3 regions of the Vibrio apostichopi genome follow, and region 1 is predicted to be linked to each of the others. Evidence: predicted binding sites of a transcription regulator. Region 1 holds the regulator's gene; each other region holds the start of a gene.
The links. The regulator CRP, encoded in region 1, controls carbon source genes, mostly activating them, when cyclic AMP is high. The targets are predictions, from matches to a motif close to TGTGANNNNNNTCACA.

Region 1 (6,153 bases):
GCACTTAAGTTGCTGGAACGTGAAGGTTTCACTAACCGTGGTTATGTCGACATCTTTGATGCAGGCCCGACGGTTGAGTGTGATTTAAGAAACATTGAATCCGTGCGTCATGCGATTCGAGCACAGGTTCAAATTGCAGAGCACTCCAGCTCTAAAGACTTCCTAATTGGTAATACCTCGTTTGAGAACTTCCGTGCAGTAGCCGCGAAAGGCGCGTATGACCAAGCAAGCGACACAGTGATTTTATCATCTGAAGTAGCAAGCGCTCTTGAAGTAAAAGAAGGCGAATTCGTTCGAATGTTGGCTCAATAAGAGCGGCGATTATCTGTCGAAGATTTTAAGGATAGAAGTATGACTCAGTGGATAGCAGGACAGTGGGTGGCAGGTCAAGGCGACGCCATGACATCAGTAAGCCCATACAACAATGAAGTGGTGTGGCAAGGCGATAGTGCAACACCAGCGCAGGTTGAATCTGCAGTAGCAGCGGCTCGTGATGCGTTCTTAGTTTGGAAAAAACTGAGCTTTGCAGAGCGTGAAGCGATCGTGTTGAACTTTGCTGAGAAGGTAAAAGAGAACAGCGAAGAGATTGCACAGATTATTGCAAAAGAGACGGGTAAACCGATTTGGGAAACTCGCACTGAAGCGGGTGCAATGGCGGGCAAAATCGCTATCTCTATCCGTGCTTACCACGAACGTACGGGTGAAGCTTCGCGTGAAGCCGCAGGCAACCAAATCGTACTGCGTCATCGTCCATTAGGCGTAATGGCGGTATTTGGCCCTTACAACTTCCCAGGTCACTTACCTAACGGTCATATTGTTCCAGCACTGCTATCGGGTAATACCGTGGTATTTAAGCCGTCAGAGCAGACACCTTGGACAGGTGAGTTTGCGATGAAGCTATGGCAAGAAGCGGGTCTTCCTGCTGGCGTGATTAACCTAGTGCAAGGCGCCAAAGAGACAGGTATCGCACTGGCTGATGCTAAAGGCCTTGATGGCGTGCTATTCACAGGTAGTGCGAATACTGGTCATATCCTTCACCGTCAATTCGCGGGTCAACCGGGTAAGATGCTGGCACTAGAGATGGGCGGTAATAACCCAATGGTGATCAGTGACCAATTTGGTGATGCTGACGCGACGGTTTATACAATTATCCAATCGGCTTTCATCAGTGCGGGTCAACGTTGTACATGTGCACGTCGCTTGTATGTTCCTGTTGGAGAGAAGGGCGATCAACTGCTTGATAAGCTCGTTGCGGCTACTTTGAAGATTCGTGTCGATCAGCCATTCGCTGAGCCAGCACCTTTCATGGGGCCACAGATCTCTGAAGCGGCAGCTAAGTTTATTCTGGACGCACAAGCTAATCTGCAATCGCTAGGTGGTGTAAGCCTAGTTGAAGCAAAAGCGGGTGAAGCGGCGTTTGTTTCTCCGGGTATTATCGATGCAACCAACATTGCTGAGTTGCCAGATGAAGAGTACTTCGGCCCATTGCTGCAAGTGGTTCGTTACCAATCGTTAGAGCAAGCGGTTGAACTGGCAAATGACACACGCTTTGGTTTGTCTGCAGGCCTAGTTTCAACCGACGATTCAGAGTGGGAATACTTCGTTGACCATATCCGTGCGGGTATTGTTAACCGTAACCGCCAACTAACAGGCGCAAGTGGTGATGCACCATTTGGTGGCCCGGGTGCTTCAGGCAACCTACGCCCAAGTGCTTACTACGCGGCTGACTACTGTGCTTACCCAATGGCGTCAATGGAAGGCGGTGAAACTCAACTGCCAGCGACATTTAGCCCAGGTATTGAGCTGTAGTTTTGGCTCTTAAGCTATAAGTTCATGAATCAAAAGTTTATAAATCATAAGCTTATGAGCTTTAGGCTCATGACTAACAGCTTCATTGGTTAATTGTGTAATAAGGAAGCGATGTTATCGCTTCCTCTTTTCACCCACGTCCGACACCTCGATTGGGCGATAGATAATAATAGAACAAGTATGTCACAGGCTGATGGCTGCTGACTCTATGTCCAGCCTCTCCCTTTCTAATCCAAATTACTAGCTTGCTAGAACCTCTGACAAGGAGTCACCATGACGCCCGATCTACTCTTTAAATCACTATGGGACGATTACATCCACAGGCTTTGTCCATCGGCTGAGAAAGTACATCACTTGCTGAAAGAAGACGAAGCTCTGATTAATGATCATATTGCACTGCGTACTTTCAATGTTGCACCGTTAGGTATTGAAACATTGGCCAAGCCTTTCCTTGAGCTGGGTTACAAGGCGTGTGGCGATTACTTGTTTGAGAGTAAGAAGCTAGTAGCTAAGCACTACGAGCACCCAGATCCAAATCAGCCGAAAGTGTTCATTAGTGAGTTGAAGGTAGAGGAGTGTTCAAGTGACTTACAACAGATCGTTGCTAAGTTGGTTGAGCAAGTCGATGCAAGCAAGCTTCAAGGTCATGAGTTCTTGTTTGGTGGTCGTCTTTGGGATCTGAGTTTCGCGGATTTCCAAGTGCTGGCAAAAGAGAGTGAATACGCTTCTTGGCTCGCAGCTCATGGTTACGGTGCAAACCACTTCACGGTGAGCGTGAATCAACTCGACGCTTTTGATGAAGTGCAGGCAGTGAATGATTACCTGAGCGAATCAGGCTTCACTATCAATGCATCTGGTGGTGAGGTTAAAGGCTCTCCAGAGGTCTTATTAGAGCAATCATCAACAATGGCAGACAAAGTCCCAGTTTCATTTGTTGAAGGCAATGAGATGATTCCTGGTGGCTTCTATGAGTTCGCTAAGCGTTATGCGATGGCCAATGGTGAGCTTTATACAGGATTCGTTGCAGCATCAGCGGATAAGATCTTCGAAAGCACCAACGGTTAAAGAAAGATACGAGCACGGGCTTTGCCCTAGAGATGTGGGTACGCTTCGCTTCGAGAGTGTTTGCGTTTGGAAGTTGTAAGTGTTCCATTCGCATCTCGCATCTGTTCTCAAGATCTTTAGAAAACAAAAAAGCCACCAAATTCGCATTTGGTGGCTTTCAAATTTTTGGCTCAGTTAATCGAGATTAACGAGTGCCGTATACCACGATAGTCTTACCGTGTGCAGAAATTAGGTTCTGCTCTTCAAGCATCTTCAAGATACGACCTACTGTCTCACGAGAACAACCAACGATCTGGCCAATCTCTTGACGAGTGATCTTGATTTGCATGCCGTCAGGGTGAGTCATTGCATCTGGCTGTTTCGCTAGGTTAAGTAGCGTTTGAGCGATACGACCTGTTACGTCAAGGAACGCTAAGTCACCAACTTTTTGGCTAGTTACTTGTAGACGGTTCGCCATTTGTGCTGAAAGGCGCATCAGGATATCTGGGTTCACTTGGATAAGTTGACGGAATTTCTTGAAAGAAATTTCAGCTACTTCACAAGGAGATTTAGCACGAACCCACGCAGTACGCTCTTGGTCTTCTTCGAAAAGTCCAAGTTCACCGATGAAGTCGCCTTGGTTTAGGTAAGAAAGAATCATTTCCTTACCTTCTTCGTCTTTGATAAGAACAGCCACAGAACCTTTAACGATGTAGTACAAGGTTTCTGCCTTTTCACCAGCATGAATCAAAGTACTTTTTGAAGGGTACTTATGAATATGACAGTGTGAAAGGAACCACTCTAATGTTGGATCGGTTTGAGGTTTACCTAGAACCATAATATCTCACTTCCTCTGCAGGGTATGCTTGCCGCTTTCCGTATTTTAGCTAAGCCTGAATTGACTCAGTTAGGATAAGAGCACTCGTTGAGTGCTGCAAGCTATCTTGTGTTTCGTTTAAGAATAGTATCCTTTTTCAGGTACTATTTCTTGATTTTAATCGTGACCAAGCTACGATTTTTTACGCAAAATTGTGCACATGATCACGGTATGAAAAGTAATCAACCAGAATGTCGTTTTGTTAACCTATTTTTCCGGTTTCGATTAGTTGTTGTAGGATTGGCCTTACAATGAGCTCCATAGCAAAACTCATTTTGCCTCCTGGCACCACAAGCGTGTTATGACGTGACATAAATGAGCCATCAATCATTGCCAAAAGGTAAGGGAAGTCGACGTTTTTGATGCCACGCAAACGTATAACAACGAAGCTTTCGTCTAAACTTGGAATCCCTTTGGCGTTCAGTGGATTCGATGTATCTACGGTTGGGACACGTTGAAAGTTGATATGAGTGCGCGAAAACTGCGGGGTAATGTAGTTAAGGTAATCATCCATTGAGCGAACAATAGAGTCCATCACCGCTTCGCGAGAGTGCCCACGATCGCGTGTGTCACGAACGAATTTCTGGATCCACTCTAGGTTTACGATAGGTACCATGCCGATAAGCAGGTCGACGTGTTGTGAGACGTTAATATCGCCATCGACTACGCCACCGTGAAGGCCTTCGTAGAACATCACATCCGAATTTTCTGGGATCTCTTGCCATGGCGTAAATGTGCCGGGCATTTGGTTGTAAGGAACGGCTTCATCGAAGGTATGTAGATAGCTGCGGACTTTGCCCGTGCCTTCATTACCGTATTGACGGAAGAACTCTTCTAATGCGCCAAAATCGTTAGCTTGTGGACCAAAGTAGCTGATGTGCTTACCTTGCTCACGCGCCTTACGGATCTCGACATCCATCTCTGGTCGAGTGAAGCGATGGAAACTATCCCCTTCAACCCAAGCTGCCTTCACGTCCATCATATTGAACATTTTACGGAAGGCTTCTGAGGTAGTGGTGGTGCCGGCTCCAGATGAACCCGTCACCGCAATAATTGGATGTTTAGCGGACATGACAACCCTTGTCTTTTGAGTAACTTACTTGTTAGCAATCGTTTACCACTATAACACGGCTCCTTTATGAGCGCAGCTTAGAAGCGTTTTGTGACCTGAATATCAACGGTTTCATGCAGCTCAGAAAACACGATGCTGACTTCCTTTGAGGCTAATTGATGTTTCACTTGGTCAATCTTGTTTTGCAGTGAAACCTCTACGTCACCGTAGTCTGTACCTTCACGTAGCACGAATTCTTTAATGAGGTTTTCCAGCGTTTCTGGTGCGATGTCTTGCCATGGGATGATCATAAATACTTCTCTCTTTTATGTTCATGGATATGTTCATTAATAGTTTATTGATGTGTTAATCGGTGTGTCTAGTGACGTTAACCATTCAGTCCTTAACAAAGGCTCGGCCATTATGCCGAATCTTGAATACTTTCATAGTAGGCGGGTAATGCTTCTTCCAACCAAAACCTTGGTTTGAGCGTGCTACCTGTAATGAATCCCACATGGCCGCCTTTTTGAAACAGACGATAGTCGATGTTGTCGGGTAGAACGAATTTTGGAATCACATCATCGGTCATGAAAGGATCGTCTTTCGCATGAATGATCTGTGTGGGCAGTTTAATCTGATTCAATTTAGGCAATGCAGAACATTGGGCATAGTAGTCTTGTGCATTCTTGAATCCGTGCAGAGGCGCAGTAATTCGTTCATCAAACTCATACAGTTTGTCGATCTTCTTAATGCTTTCCGCTGAGATGCCAATCTTCTCTTGCAGCAGCTTATGTTTCTTCAACGCATTCGATTTCAAAGAATTGAGCAGGTACTTTTTATAGATCTTAGAGAAGCCTTGTTCAATACGACTCGAACAACAAGCAAGGTCAAAGGGGGCAGAGACGATCGTCGCCGCTGAGATTAACGGATCATCTGCGTAGTCGGCGAGGTAATTGGCCAACATGTTACCGCCCAGTGAGATGCCAACCGCAACCTTAGGGTTATTGGGAAATCTTGAATGCAGATGCCTTAAAAAGAAGCGAGCGTCTTCGACTTCTCCAGAGTGGTAAGCACGAGCTAAGCGATTCGGTTTTCCGCTGCAACCTCTGAAGTGCATCATCACGGATAACCAACCATCTTTAGCAAATGCGTTCATCAGTCCATTGGCGTATGGGCTCTCAAAGCTGCCTTCCAAACCGTGGAACAGCACGAATATCGGCTTGTTCTTTATATCGTCACGATTTGGATTGTCGTCATCTGGTGATTCGCTCCATGCAAGGTCGAGAAAGTCACCATCGGGTGTTTCTAAGGTTTGCCATTGGGGAGCAAACAACGCCTGCTTTCTAATAAATCGTGGCACTAAGGTTTGTAG
Region 2 (6,153 bases), 890 kb from region 1:
GAGTTACAAATAGGCGGCGCACTGGGTGTGACCTACAAGTTCTAAGTTGAACTGAAAACCGTTTTTATAATGAAAAAGCCAGCATCAAGCTGGTTTTTTCATTTCGTTAGAATACTTCTAGGCTAAAGGCTTATTGATCCAATATTGGGACTCAACCTAGAAGGTAAAACTCAATCCAACATTGGCTTGGAATTGGTTCATCCAGTCGGTATCAAAGCGGATAATGCAGTCTTGGCCATTGCTCGGCACGTTACAAACGCCGGATGTATCGTTGTCGACAACCGTGCCTAACCAACGTACTTGTGTGTTCAATGCTAAGCGGTCGCTAAATTTGTACTCCAAACCGCCGAAGATCGAGGTTGAGAAGCCATATTTATCTTTCGCCCAGTCGACATCAACGTAAGACGCTCCAAGACCTAACCCTAGATACCCAGACAATACAGGGGATGCAGGGTAGTAGATACTGCTTTGAAGGTGCAGGTATTGAATTGAGGAGCTTAGGTTGAGTGTTTCTAGTTCAGAGCTCTGATTGGAATAGAAAAAGCCGATGCGACCTTTCTCAAGTGGAGTTTCAATGGCGAAGGTGTAGTTTTCTGAACCTTCCATGTCATAAGTATTACCATCCTGATCTTCGACGCTACCACCACCGGTATAACCAATCATCGGAGTGATAATAATTTCCGGTGCTGCATACAAGTTTGAAGCGGAAATTAGCGCAACAAGCGCAATCATATTTGCTTTGTTATTCATGAGTATATCCTTATCCATACGCTGACTAATTGTGATGGTTACATCAATATTGTGCGACTAATTTCGACGATTCTTGAAGATACTTCACACACCTGATAATACTTAAATAGAGACTCGACAAATTAATAATAAGCCAGAGGTGTTTATGGACCATAATCTGAAAAATGCTCTACAAATAACGGTAGTAATCTACACCATCATTCTTTCATTTGGCTTTATTGCGATTGGTAGCTAATACCATCTATTGCGAGGCTGAGTTTTTATACTCAGGGAATAATGAATAGTGGGATTATAACCAATATTGATTCGGCAATAGACTTAGATTACTACGCTAAGTTTATTGCTGGAAAAACAGCACTGGTTGCCCAAGGCGGCGGACAGCGAAGTATTTTTACGGCTGGTGTGCTGGACGCATTTCTTCTTTCTAATTTTGACCCCTTCGACGAATTCTTTGGCACCTCAGCGGGTGCGCTTAATTTGTGTGCCTATCTGTGCCGGGATAAAGGGCTAGGTCGTTCTTTCGTTCTTGATTTAACGACGGCTCCAGAATTCTTCAATCTTTTCTCCTATATACGAAAGCGCCAGAACTTAGGTTTAGAATGGGCCTTAGAACAAATCATGGCTTACCCATACAAGCTTGATCTTGATTTGGGACGACAAACCTTAGGTGACCGACATTTCTCTGCAGCAGTAACCGATTCCAAAGACTTACGAGACCATTATTTTCCGTTGATGGGAGAAGACTGGTACAAAGTGATGATTGCGACCTGTGCCATCCCTCGTTTGTACAATGATGAAATCTTCATTGGCGACAGTGCTTATGTTGACGGTGGTGTGTCTGCGTCTATTCCTGTGCAAGAAGCATGGCGTAGGCAAGCTCGCTCAATAGTCGTGATACGTACAGAGCCTGTATTGGAAGAGGGGGCTGAACTATCCAATGAGATTCAACGTAAACACGCCTTAGTGAAAGCACCTAAGCCAATATCGGCAGAAGAGTTGGAATGGTTCCGTGAGTCGTTTGATAGTGTGCAAGACCATTGGCAACAAAAAGTGGAACAGTGGAAAACCGATTGGACGTCGTTCTTTCAGCAGCAAATTCTCCGTTCAAAGGAGCAAAAGCGCGATAGAGGGCACCTTGATCTGCTCAATGGCGGACGATGGCTATTTGGTGCTGATGATATTTATCGTTTAAGTCATTTGATTGGCGATAAGTTTGATTCTGGCTTAGCTGACATGTTGATGGTTCATTATCAGACCTACTCATTAACTCAAGACTTTTTGAATTCTCCACCGGACGATGCGTTTGTTGTTCAAATCGCACCTAGCAAACCGCTTAAGTCGAGCTCTTTGATGAGTGATAAGGAAGATTTGCTGCACGATTACGACTTGGGGTTAGAGGCGGGTTACCGATTTGTAGAAACTTATACTTCAACGGAAAACGCTCGTAGCTCACATATGCCACAGTTGGTGACTAGTACTGCTGATAAGTAATATTCGAAATTGCTAAGTAGTACTCGAAATTGATAAGTAATACTCGAATTTGAAAGTTAGTACGCAATGAGCTGACAATGTTCTGAAGTGAAAAAGGGTTACTGAACTTAGTTCAATAACCCTTTTTTGATCTTGGTAGGGACGTTTATCAACGAACTGACCTAATCGAATACAACCCTGTTAGGTGACAGGTAGGATTCTCATACAGTTAGTTGATCCCGCCACATCCATAATGTCGCCTTGAGTGACGATCACTAGGTCACCAAACTTAAGGTGTCCTTTCTCTTTCAAGCAAGTGAGCGTTGACAGTGCGATATCAAAGCTGTCTTCGGCTTCTGTCTCGAAGTAGATAGGGGTAACTCCTCGATACAAAGTACAGCGGTTCAGCGTCCCTTCGTTACGAGACAGCGCATAGATTGGCATATCGGCACTTAGGCGTGACATCATCAATGCAGTGCGGCCTGATTCGGTTAGAGTCACGACACCTTTAATACCTTCCATATGGTTTGCAGAGTAGATGGTTGCCATGGAGACGGTTTCTTCAGCCGTCACAAAGGTGCGGTCAATACGGTAGTTAGACTGGTTGTTAATGCCCGCCATCTTTTCAGCGCCGATACACACTTCGGCCATTGATTTCACGGTTTCAACAGGGTAATCGCCCGCTGCGGTTTCACCTGAAAGCATCACGGCATCGGTGCCGTCTAGTACGGCGTTGGCGACATCCATTACTTCTGCACGAGTTGGCATTGGCGCGGAGATCATCGATTCCATCATTTGAGTTGCGGTGATCACTGTTCGATTAAGAGCTCTAGCACGGCGTATAAGCTGTTTTTGTACTCCAACCAACTCTGGGTCACCAATTTCCACTCCGAGGTCACCACGGGCCACCATGACGACATCTGAGGCCATTATGATGTCATCCATGTTCTCAACAGTGGCAACGGTCTCTGCTCGTTCCACTTTAGCGACAAGGTGAGCTTCTAATCCTGCTTCTCGCGCTAACTGACGAGCGTAGTGCATGTCTGCGCCGTTGCGTGGGAAAGACACGGCCAAATAGTCGACTTGGATTTGAGCTGCGGTGATGATGTCTCGCTTGTCTTTGTCGGTGAGCGCTTCTGCAGACAGTCCACCGCCTTTCTTGTTGATGCCTTTGTTATTCGACAGTGGGCCACCAATGGTGACTTCAGTATGAACGCGACAGCCTTCAACTTCGGTGATTTTCAGTTGAACACGACCATCATCAAGCAACAGAATGTCGCCAGCTGACACATCGTTTGGTAATTCTTTGTAATCGAGGCCTACGGCTTCTTGATTGCCCTCACCTAAACCTAGGCTACTGTCGAGCGTGAACTTGTCGCCCACGGCGAGTTGGATTTTGCCGTCTTTAAAAGTAGAGACTCGAATCTTGGGACCTTGTAAGTCGCCGAGGATTGCGATTTGAGTGCCGAACTTTTTCGCTATTGCTCGGACTTTTTCAGCGCGTTGAATATGGTCATCGCTGCTGCCGTGAGAGAAGTTCATGCGGACGATATTGGCGCCGGCTTTGATGATCTCTTCAAGGACGTTACCTTTATCTGTTGATGGTCCTAAAGTGGTGACGATTTTTGTTTTTCTTAATTCTGATGTCATGAATGCTCCGAAGGTGAGACCTAGAAAATCTTGTACAAGACAGAATTAAGTATATGCATTAATTGATAATTTATTGGGAGCTAGGAAGATATTTCTGTATTTGCTGTTATTTATTGAATTTAGGACTCAAACGCGATGTTTTTTTCTGAAAATTAAGTCTCAAATTATCGATGTGGGTGTTAATTTTTCTTAAACTATTTGACTAGATACACAAAGATTCATGTATATACGTGATACTGGTCACGGCGATATACCAAGTCACTTCACAATTACTTCGCAAAGTAAAAAAATTAACCCGTTGATGATTTCTGGAGCGTAAAATGTACATGGCTCAACCGGGCCATATTGATCATATCAAACAGGTCAATGCTGGTCGTGTATATAAACTAATTGACCTTAAAGGTCCTATTTCTCGTATCGAACTGTCCAAGCAAAGTGAGTTGGCTCCGGCGAGTATTACTAAAATTACCCGCGAACTTATTGAAGCCCACCTTATCCATGAGACGACGGTTCAAGAAGCCACGACTCGTGGACGTCCTGCTGTGGGTTTGCAAACCAATAATGAAGGTTGGCAGTTTCTGTCGATGCGTCTTGGTCGTGGGTATCTCACGATCGCGCTTCATGAACTGGGTGGCGATGTGCTTATCGATACTAAGATTGATATTCACGAGCGTGACCAAGAGGATGTACTTGCTCGTCTTCTGCATGAGATTGATGAGTTTTTCCAAACCTATGCGGAACAGCTCGACAGGGTCACCAGTATTGCTGTTACTCTGCCGGGTCTTGTGAATTCTGAGCAAGGTATTGTGCTGCAGATGCCGCACTACAACGTTAAAAACTTAGCGCTGGGTCCTGAGATCTACAAAGAAACGGGTCTACCAGTCTTCATTGCCAATGATACTCGAGCTTGGGCATTAGCTGAGAAGCTGTTTGGTCACTCACAAGATAACGATAATTCAGTTCTTATCTCGATTCACCATGGTGTCGGTGCTGGGATTATCCTAGATGGCCGAGTTCTACAAGGTCGTCACGGTAACATCGGTGAATTGGGTCATATTCAGATCGAGAAAGAGGGCAAGCTTTGTCATTGCGGTAACCGAGGCTGTTTAGAAACGGTGGCGAGCTCGCAGGCGATCCGTGAGCAAGTCAAAGAGCGATTAGCCAATGGTGAAGAATCAACACTTACTGTGTTTGAAGATGTCACGATTGAACAAATCTGCGCTGCCGCAGCGGCGGGTGACCCACTAGCGGTAGAAGTAATTGAACAATTAGGTCGTTACCTAGGCTCTGCGATTGCGATTGTGATTAACCTATTCAACCCTGAGAAAATCTTGGTGGGTGGTGTTATCAATCAGGCTAAAAGCGTGTTGTATCCTGCGATTCAAAAGTGTATCGAAGAGCAGAGTTTATCGGTTTACCATCAAGATTTAGAACTGGTGGAATCTCGATTCTATAAACAAGCAACCATGCCAGGCGCTGCGCTTGTTAAACAAGCTTTATACGATGGTCAATTATTGATGAAAGTCATTGAAGGTTAAACCTCTTTTACTCTTCTTATAGCCTTACCGAACTCTTATCATCTCCTTAAACTATGTATAACGTCACTTGTTGTACTTAGTTTAAGCATTCTGTGCAATGGCGCTTTGCTTTAACCTATTGAAGTAGGCTATTGTAGCCTCAGTTATTATTTGTCACTAAGGTGTTGTATGTCTGGCGTTTTAAATTCGGTTGATCAGAGAACCAAACTAGTCGGTGAAAACCGTCTGGAACTCTTGTTATTCAGCTTAAATAGTCGTCAACTATTTGCGATTAACGTATTTAAAGTGAAAGAAGTCCTAAAAGTGCCAGTGTTAACTCGCTTACCAGGTTCTCACCATCATATTACTGGTGTGGCTTCTTTACGTGGCGAATCGGTGCCTGTTATCGATTTACGTAGCGCGATCGGCTTCCCGCCGTCTCGTGATGAGACACAAGAAAATAACTTGATCATCACCGAATATAACCGAACCGTACAAGGCTTCTTGGTTGGACAAGTGCGTAATATCGTGAATACGACGTGGACTGAAATTCAGCCGCCGCCAAAGACAACGGGTCGTGCTAACTACCTTACGGCTATCACGCATATTCAAGAAGAAGAGCAACACAAGATCGTAGAGATCATTGATGTTGAAAAGGTACTCGCTGAAATCATCGATTACGATGTTTCGATTTCTGACGGTGTCTTAGATGAGCAGCTTGCCAATGAAATGGTTGGACGTAACGTACTTATCGTTGATGACTCTT
Region 3 (6,153 bases), 190 kb from region 1:
AGTTGGGAATCTATCACGCTTAACGTAAGCAAGAGATTCCCTATGCCTTCCTCCGTCAGTCTAGGGAATGACGAATTTTAGGCAAAAAAAACGCCCTACCGAAGTAGAGCGTTTTCAAAAGCTTTAAGCTAATAATTCAGAGTGAATTATTGACCTTTAACTTCTTTAAGACCGTTGAAAGGAGCTTTAGAACCTAGAGCTTCTTCGATACGGATAAGTTGGTTGTACTTAGCAACACGGTCAGAACGGCTCATAGAACCAGTTTTGATTTGACCTGCAGCTGTACCTACCGCTAGATCAGCGATAGTTGCATCTTCAGTTTCACCAGAACGGTGAGAGATTACTGCAGTGTAGCCAGCGTCTTTAGCCATCTTGATAGCAGCTAGAGTCTCTGTTAGAGAACCGATTTGGTTGAACTTGATAAGGATAGAGTTAGCTACGCCTTTCTCGATACCTTCAGCAAGAATCTTAGTGTTTGTAACGAAAAGATCGTCACCAACGATTTGAAGCTTGTCGCCTAGAAGTTCAGTTTGGTGCTTGAAGCCATCCCAATCTGACTCGTCAAGACCGTCTTCGATAGAAACGATTGGGAAGTTGTTAGCTAGTTCAGCTAGGTAGTGGTTGAACTCTTCAGAAGTGAAAGTTTTACCTTCGCCCTTCATGTTGTAGATGCCAGCTTCTTTGTCGAAGAACTCAGATGCTGCACAGTCCATAGCAAGAGTAACGTCTTTACCTAGTTCGTAACCAGCAGCTGCAACAGCTTCTGCGATAACTTCTAGAGCTTCAGCGTTAGATTTAAGGTTAGGAGCGAAACCACCTTCATCACCAACTGCAGTGCTGTAGCCTTTAGACTTAAGAACTTTAGCTAGGTTGTGGAATACTTCAGCGCCGATACGCAGACCTTCTTTAAGAGTTTTAGCGCCAACTGGTTGGATCATGAACTCTTGGATGTCAACGTTGTTATCAGCGTGCTCGCCACCGTTGATGATGTTCATCATTGGTAGAGGCATAGAGAACTGACCAGCAGTACCGTTTAGCTCAGCAATGTGCTCGTATAGAGGCATGCCTTTCGCAGCAGCAGCAGCTTTTGCGTTAGCTAGAGAAACAGCAAGGATAGCGTTAGCGCCAAACTTAGACTTGTTCTCAGTACCGTCTAGATCAAGCATAACTTGGTCAACGTCAGCTTGTGCTTTAGCGTCTTTACCAACTAGAGCGTCAGCGATTGGGCCGTTTACAGCTTCAATTGCTTTAAGAACACCTTTACCTAGGAAACGTGATTTGTCGCCGTCACGTAGCTCAAGAGCTTCGCGAGAACCAGTAGATGCGCCAGATGGAGCAGCAGCCATACCTACGAAACCGCCTTCTAGGTGTACTTCAGCTTCTACAGTTGGGTTACCACGTGAATCGATGATTTCACGACCTAGAACTTTAACGATCTTAGACATTGAATGTTTCCTTCTCGTTGAATATATAAATGTCAAATTTAAAGGTAGCAGCACAACTTACGCAGCTACCTGTATTCCTTTTTACTTTTCTAATTCGCCGCGCTGGAATTCGCCAGCTGCTTTAACGAAACCTGCAAACAATGGGTGACCATCGCGAGGTGTTGAAGTGAACTCTGGGTGGAACTGAGCAGCAACAAACCATGGGTGGTTCGGGTTCTCAATAACTTCAACCAGTTTCTTGTCCGCAGATAGGCCCGATACTTTTAGGCCCGCTTTTTCGATTTGTGGACGAAGATTGTTGTTCACTTCGTAACGGTGACGGTGACGTTCATGGATCGTCGCGCTACCGTATAATTCGTAAGCTTTCGTCCCTTTCGCTAGGTGACAAAGCTGTGAACCAAGACGCATTGTGCCGCCTAGGTCAGATTTTTCAGTACGCTCTTCAACTTTACCTTCGCCGTCAATCCACTCAGTGATTAGGCCAACAACAGGGTATTTAGTTTCTTTGCAGAATTCAGAAGAGTGTGCACCTTCCATTTTCGCAACGTTACGAGCGTACTCAATAAGAGCAACTTGCATACCTAGACAGATACCTAAGTAAGGTACTTTGTTTTCACGAGCGTATTGAGCAGCAAGGATCTTACCTTCAACACCACGGTCGCCAAAGCCACCAGGAACTAGGATTGCATCTAGGTCTTGTAGAATTTCTGTGCCTTTAGATTCAACATCTTGTGAATCTACATATTTAATTGTGACACTTAGGCGATTTTTCAAGCCTGCGTGTTTCAGCGCTTCATTTACTGATTTGTATGCGTCAGGCAGTTCAATGTACTTACCAACCATACCAATCGTCACTTCACCCGTTGGGTTAGCTTCTTCGTAAATTACTTGTTCCCACTCAGACAGATCAGCTTCTGGTGCATTGATACCGAAACGCGTACATACAAGATCATCAATGCCTTGAGCACGGATTAATTGTGGGATCTTGTAGATTGAATCTACGTCTTTCATAGAGATAACTGCTTTTTCTTGTACATTACAGAAAAGAGCAATTTTCTTACGTTCGTTTGCTGGGATAACACGATCTGAACGACAAACTAGGATGTCAGGCTGGATACCGATAGACAGCAGCTCTTTTACAGAGTGTTGCGTTGGCTTAGTTTTCACTTCGCCCGCAGCTGCTAGGTATGGCACTAGAGTAAGGTGCATGAACATTGCGCGTTCACGGCCTAGTTCTACTGCTAGCTGACGAATCGCTTCCATGAATGGTAGAGATTCAATATCACCTACAGTACCACCAACTTCAACAAGCGCGATATCGTGGCCTTTAGCACCAGAGATTACGCGTTCTTTGATAGAGTTAGTGATGTGAGGGATAACCTGGATTGTTGCACCTAGGTAGTCACCACGACGTTCATTACGTAGAACGTCAGCATAAACACGACCTGCTGTGAAGTTGTTACGCTTAGTCATCTTGGTGCGAATGAATCGCTCATAGTGACCAAGGTCAAGGTCTGTTTCAGCGCCATCTTCCGTAACGAACACTTCACCGTGTTGAGTCGGGCTCATAGTGCCTGGATCAACGTTGATGTAAGGGTCAAGCTTCATCATAGTCACTTTAAGACCACGAGCTTCTAAAATAGCCGCAAGAGATGCTGCTGCAATACCTTTACCTAGAGAGGATACAACCCCGCCAGTAACAAAAATGTAATTTGTCGTCATGTTTAACCTGAAATTGGTTGAATGAGGGAAATGGATTACTTCTGGACGGGATGAAAATATACCAGAAGCCCCTTATCGCCACAACGTGAAATCTATCACACTGCAATTTTTTATTTTTTGCTTCAAATCAATTCATGATAAAAGCTTTGATGATCTTTTCTCCGCCACTTTGACTTCATCCCACATGGAATCAAGCTGTTGTAGAGAAAAGTCGGTCAAAATTTTATCTTGCTGACGAACTTTTTGTTCCACACCTTTAAAGCGGCGTGAAAATTTCAGATTGGCTTTATTGAGAGCCGTTTCTGGATTTTTACCTAAATGTCGCACTAAATTGACGGTAGCAAACAATAAATCACCCAGTTCTTCTTCAACTAAATCTTCGTTTGGCGTTACTTGAAGCGCTTCTTCTAACACCTCATCAACTTCCTCTAAAACCTTATCTGCGACTGGGCCAATAGAGTCCCAATCAAAGCCAAATTTCGCGACTTGCTTTTGAATTTTTGTAGCACGCGAAAGTGCAGGTAGAGAGTTTGGTATTGAGTCTAGAATACTTTCCTGAGTTTTTCCTGCCTGTGCTTTTTCTTTGGCTTTTTCAGCTTCCCAGTTGGCATTAATTTCTTCATCACTGGCAAATTCTGTATCAGAAAATACATGAGGATGACGGCGAGTCAGCTTCTCATTAATTCCGTCGACCACATCAGAGAACTCAAACAAGCCCTGCTCTTTTGCTAGCTGGCTATAGAAGATCACCTGAAACAACAGGTCGCCCAACTCTTCTTGTAGATTCGGCCAGTCTTTATTGTGAATCGCATCCACCACTTCGTAGGTCTCTTCGATAGTATGCGGCACAATTGTTTCAAAATTTTGTTTCAAATCCCAAGGACAGCCACCTTCAGGATCGCGCAGCTTAGCCATAATCTGTTCAAGTTGTTCAATCGGGTGATTCATCGTTTTCTTCCTATTCACTGTCTTTGATTTTTAAATTTAAACTTCACTAAAACTAAAAAAGGTGAGCAGCCAAAACCACTCACCTTTCTATTTTTCCAGTCATCCTCAAGAGCGAAGAATGAGCGAGTTGGGGATCTCAAATCGCTTGGCGAGATTCCCTATCACGTTCGTCCCTCACTGTAGGGAATGACGACTATCTTTGTTTTACTAAGTAATTGGTTCTTCTAACAAGGCAACAAACTTACGAGACTTCTGAGCATAGCTTGCCTATGTGATGAAGCGAGTATAGTGCAGTTAACACGGTTAGAAAGCCAAGTACGACGTAAAAACTAGCCTAGTCTTTTGACGCTCATTACATCTTTGATTTGTTCTACTCTGCTTGTTACGCGACTCAGAATCTCAATATTGGTCACTTCCAAATCGAAATCCATCACTGACAGCTGACGTTTATAGTCAATACGGCTCTTCATTGTCGTCACACTGACTTTTTCGTTCAAGAACAAGGATGTGATGTCTTTCAACAAGCCGGTACGTTCTAGCGCCTCTACACGCAGCGTTAAGATATACGAGCCTACGAAACCATCGCCCCACACAGTATCGATGATACGTTCGGGAGCATGCAGGTTAAGCTCACTCAACTGTTCGCAATCGCTGCGGTGTACTGAGATACCACGCCCTTGAGTAATGTAACCTTTGATCACATCGCCAGGGATAGGCTGACAACAACGAGCCAAATGGGTCATTAGGTTATCAACACCTTCAACAACGACGGCATCCTTTTTCGGACGACTTTGATGCGCTGGCTTATTGTCAGATTCAAGCAACTTCTCGAGCGCTTTCTTATCTTCTTCTTCCGCCGTTGGCTTGTTGACCAAAGCATTGATGTGATTAACGACTTGGTTGATACGTAAATCGCCGCTACCAATACCCGCATACAATTCATCTGGAGTGTTGACGTTGAATCGTTTCAGCGCGTATTGCTCGGCATCTTTCAGTGTTGCGCCGACTCTGCCTAGCTCGACTTCTAAGATATCTCGTCCAGCTTCGAGGTTTTTCTCACGACTCTGAGCACGGAACCAAGCGTTAATTTTTGCACGAGCTCGACTTGAATGAACAAAACCTGTGGTCGGGTTTAGCCAATCACGTGATGGATTCGGTTCTTTTTGAGTGATGATCTCAACTTGATCACCCATCGCCAACTTATGAGTAAACGGAACGATTCGACCTGCCACTTTGGCACCGATACAACGGTGTCCAACCATCGAGTGGATGTGGTAAGCAAAATCCAACGGTGTTGCACCCATTGGTAAATCGACCACATCACCGCGTGGTGTAAAGGCATAGACACGATCATCAAAGACTTGGCTACGTACTTCATCCAGCATTTCGCCAGAATCCGACATCTCTTCTTGCCAGTCGATAAGCTTACGCAACCAGGTGATTTTCTCATCGTAGCCACTGCGTACGCCGCTAGATGCACCTTCTTTGTATTTCCAGTGCGCAGCAACGCCCAATTCAGAATCTTCATGCATCTGCTTGGTTCGAATCTGAATTTCAATGGTCTTGCCTTCAGGGCCAAGAACTACGGTATGAATCGACTGATAACCATTTGGCTTAGGATTCGCCACGTAGTCATCAAATTCACTGGGTAGATGTTTGTATTTGGTGTGAACCACACCTAATCCGGCATAACAGTCTTGCAGCTGGTCTGCGATAATACGCACCGCACGCACGTCAAAAAGCTCATCAAACTCTAAGCCTTTTTTCTGCATTTTGCGCCAGATACTGTAGATGTGTTTTGGTCGACCGCTGACTTCAGCATTGATGCTTGAACGGTTCATTTCTGACGTGAGATCGTCAACAAAGTCGGTGATGTATTGTTCGCGCACGATACGTCGCTCAGACAGCTGTTTAGCAATCTGCTTATAGGTATCGGGTTGTTGGTAGCGGAAAGCGTAATCTTCAATTTCCCACTTTAGCTGACCAATACCGAGACGGTTTGCAAGAGGCGCATAGATGTTGGCACACTCTTTTGCTG

Region 2: a site for CRP is predicted at 4,100-4,115, ahead of mlc (sugar metabolism global transcriptional regulator Mlc). Genes of this name have one in related genera too.
Region 3: a site for CRP is predicted at 3,252-3,267, ahead of pyrG (CTP synthase). Genes of this name have one in related genera too.

What each region holds. Positions count from the first base shown of each region.
Region 1 is NZ_AP028067.1:3,454,003-3,460,155, reverse strand. Features, by position in the region: gene astA (arginine N-succinyltransferase) at 1-312, shown strand, start outside; gene astD (succinylglutamate-semialdehyde dehydrogenase) at 352-1,809, shown strand; gene QUF19_RS15565 (DUF1338 domain-containing protein) at 2,083-2,874, shown strand; gene crp (cAMP-activated global transcriptional regulator CRP) at 3,059-3,691, opposite strand; gene QUF19_RS15555 (phosphoribulokinase) at 3,933-4,802, opposite strand; gene QUF19_RS15550 (YheU family protein) at 4,880-5,092, opposite strand; gene QUF19_RS15545 (hydrolase) at 5,203-6,153, opposite strand, start outside.
Region 2 is NZ_AP028067.1:2,560,894-2,567,046, reverse strand. Features, by position in the region: gene QUF19_RS11375 (hypothetical protein) at 1-45, shown strand, start outside; gene QUF19_RS11370 (porin family protein) at 157-750, opposite strand; gene cydH (cytochrome bd-I oxidase subunit CydH) at 896-985, shown strand; gene QUF19_RS11360 (patatin-like phospholipase family protein) at 1,027-2,241, shown strand; gene pyk (pyruvate kinase) at 2,422-3,870, opposite strand; gene mlc (sugar metabolism global transcriptional regulator Mlc) at 4,191-5,408, shown strand; gene QUF19_RS11345 (chemotaxis protein CheV) at 5,577-6,153, shown strand, end outside.
Region 3 is NZ_AP028067.1:3,265,067-3,271,219, forward strand. Features, by position in the region: gene eno (phosphopyruvate hydratase) at 147-1,445, opposite strand; gene pyrG (CTP synthase) at 1,527-3,167, opposite strand; gene mazG (nucleoside triphosphate pyrophosphohydrolase) at 3,300-4,115, opposite strand; gene relA (GTP diphosphokinase) at 4,445-6,153, opposite strand, start outside.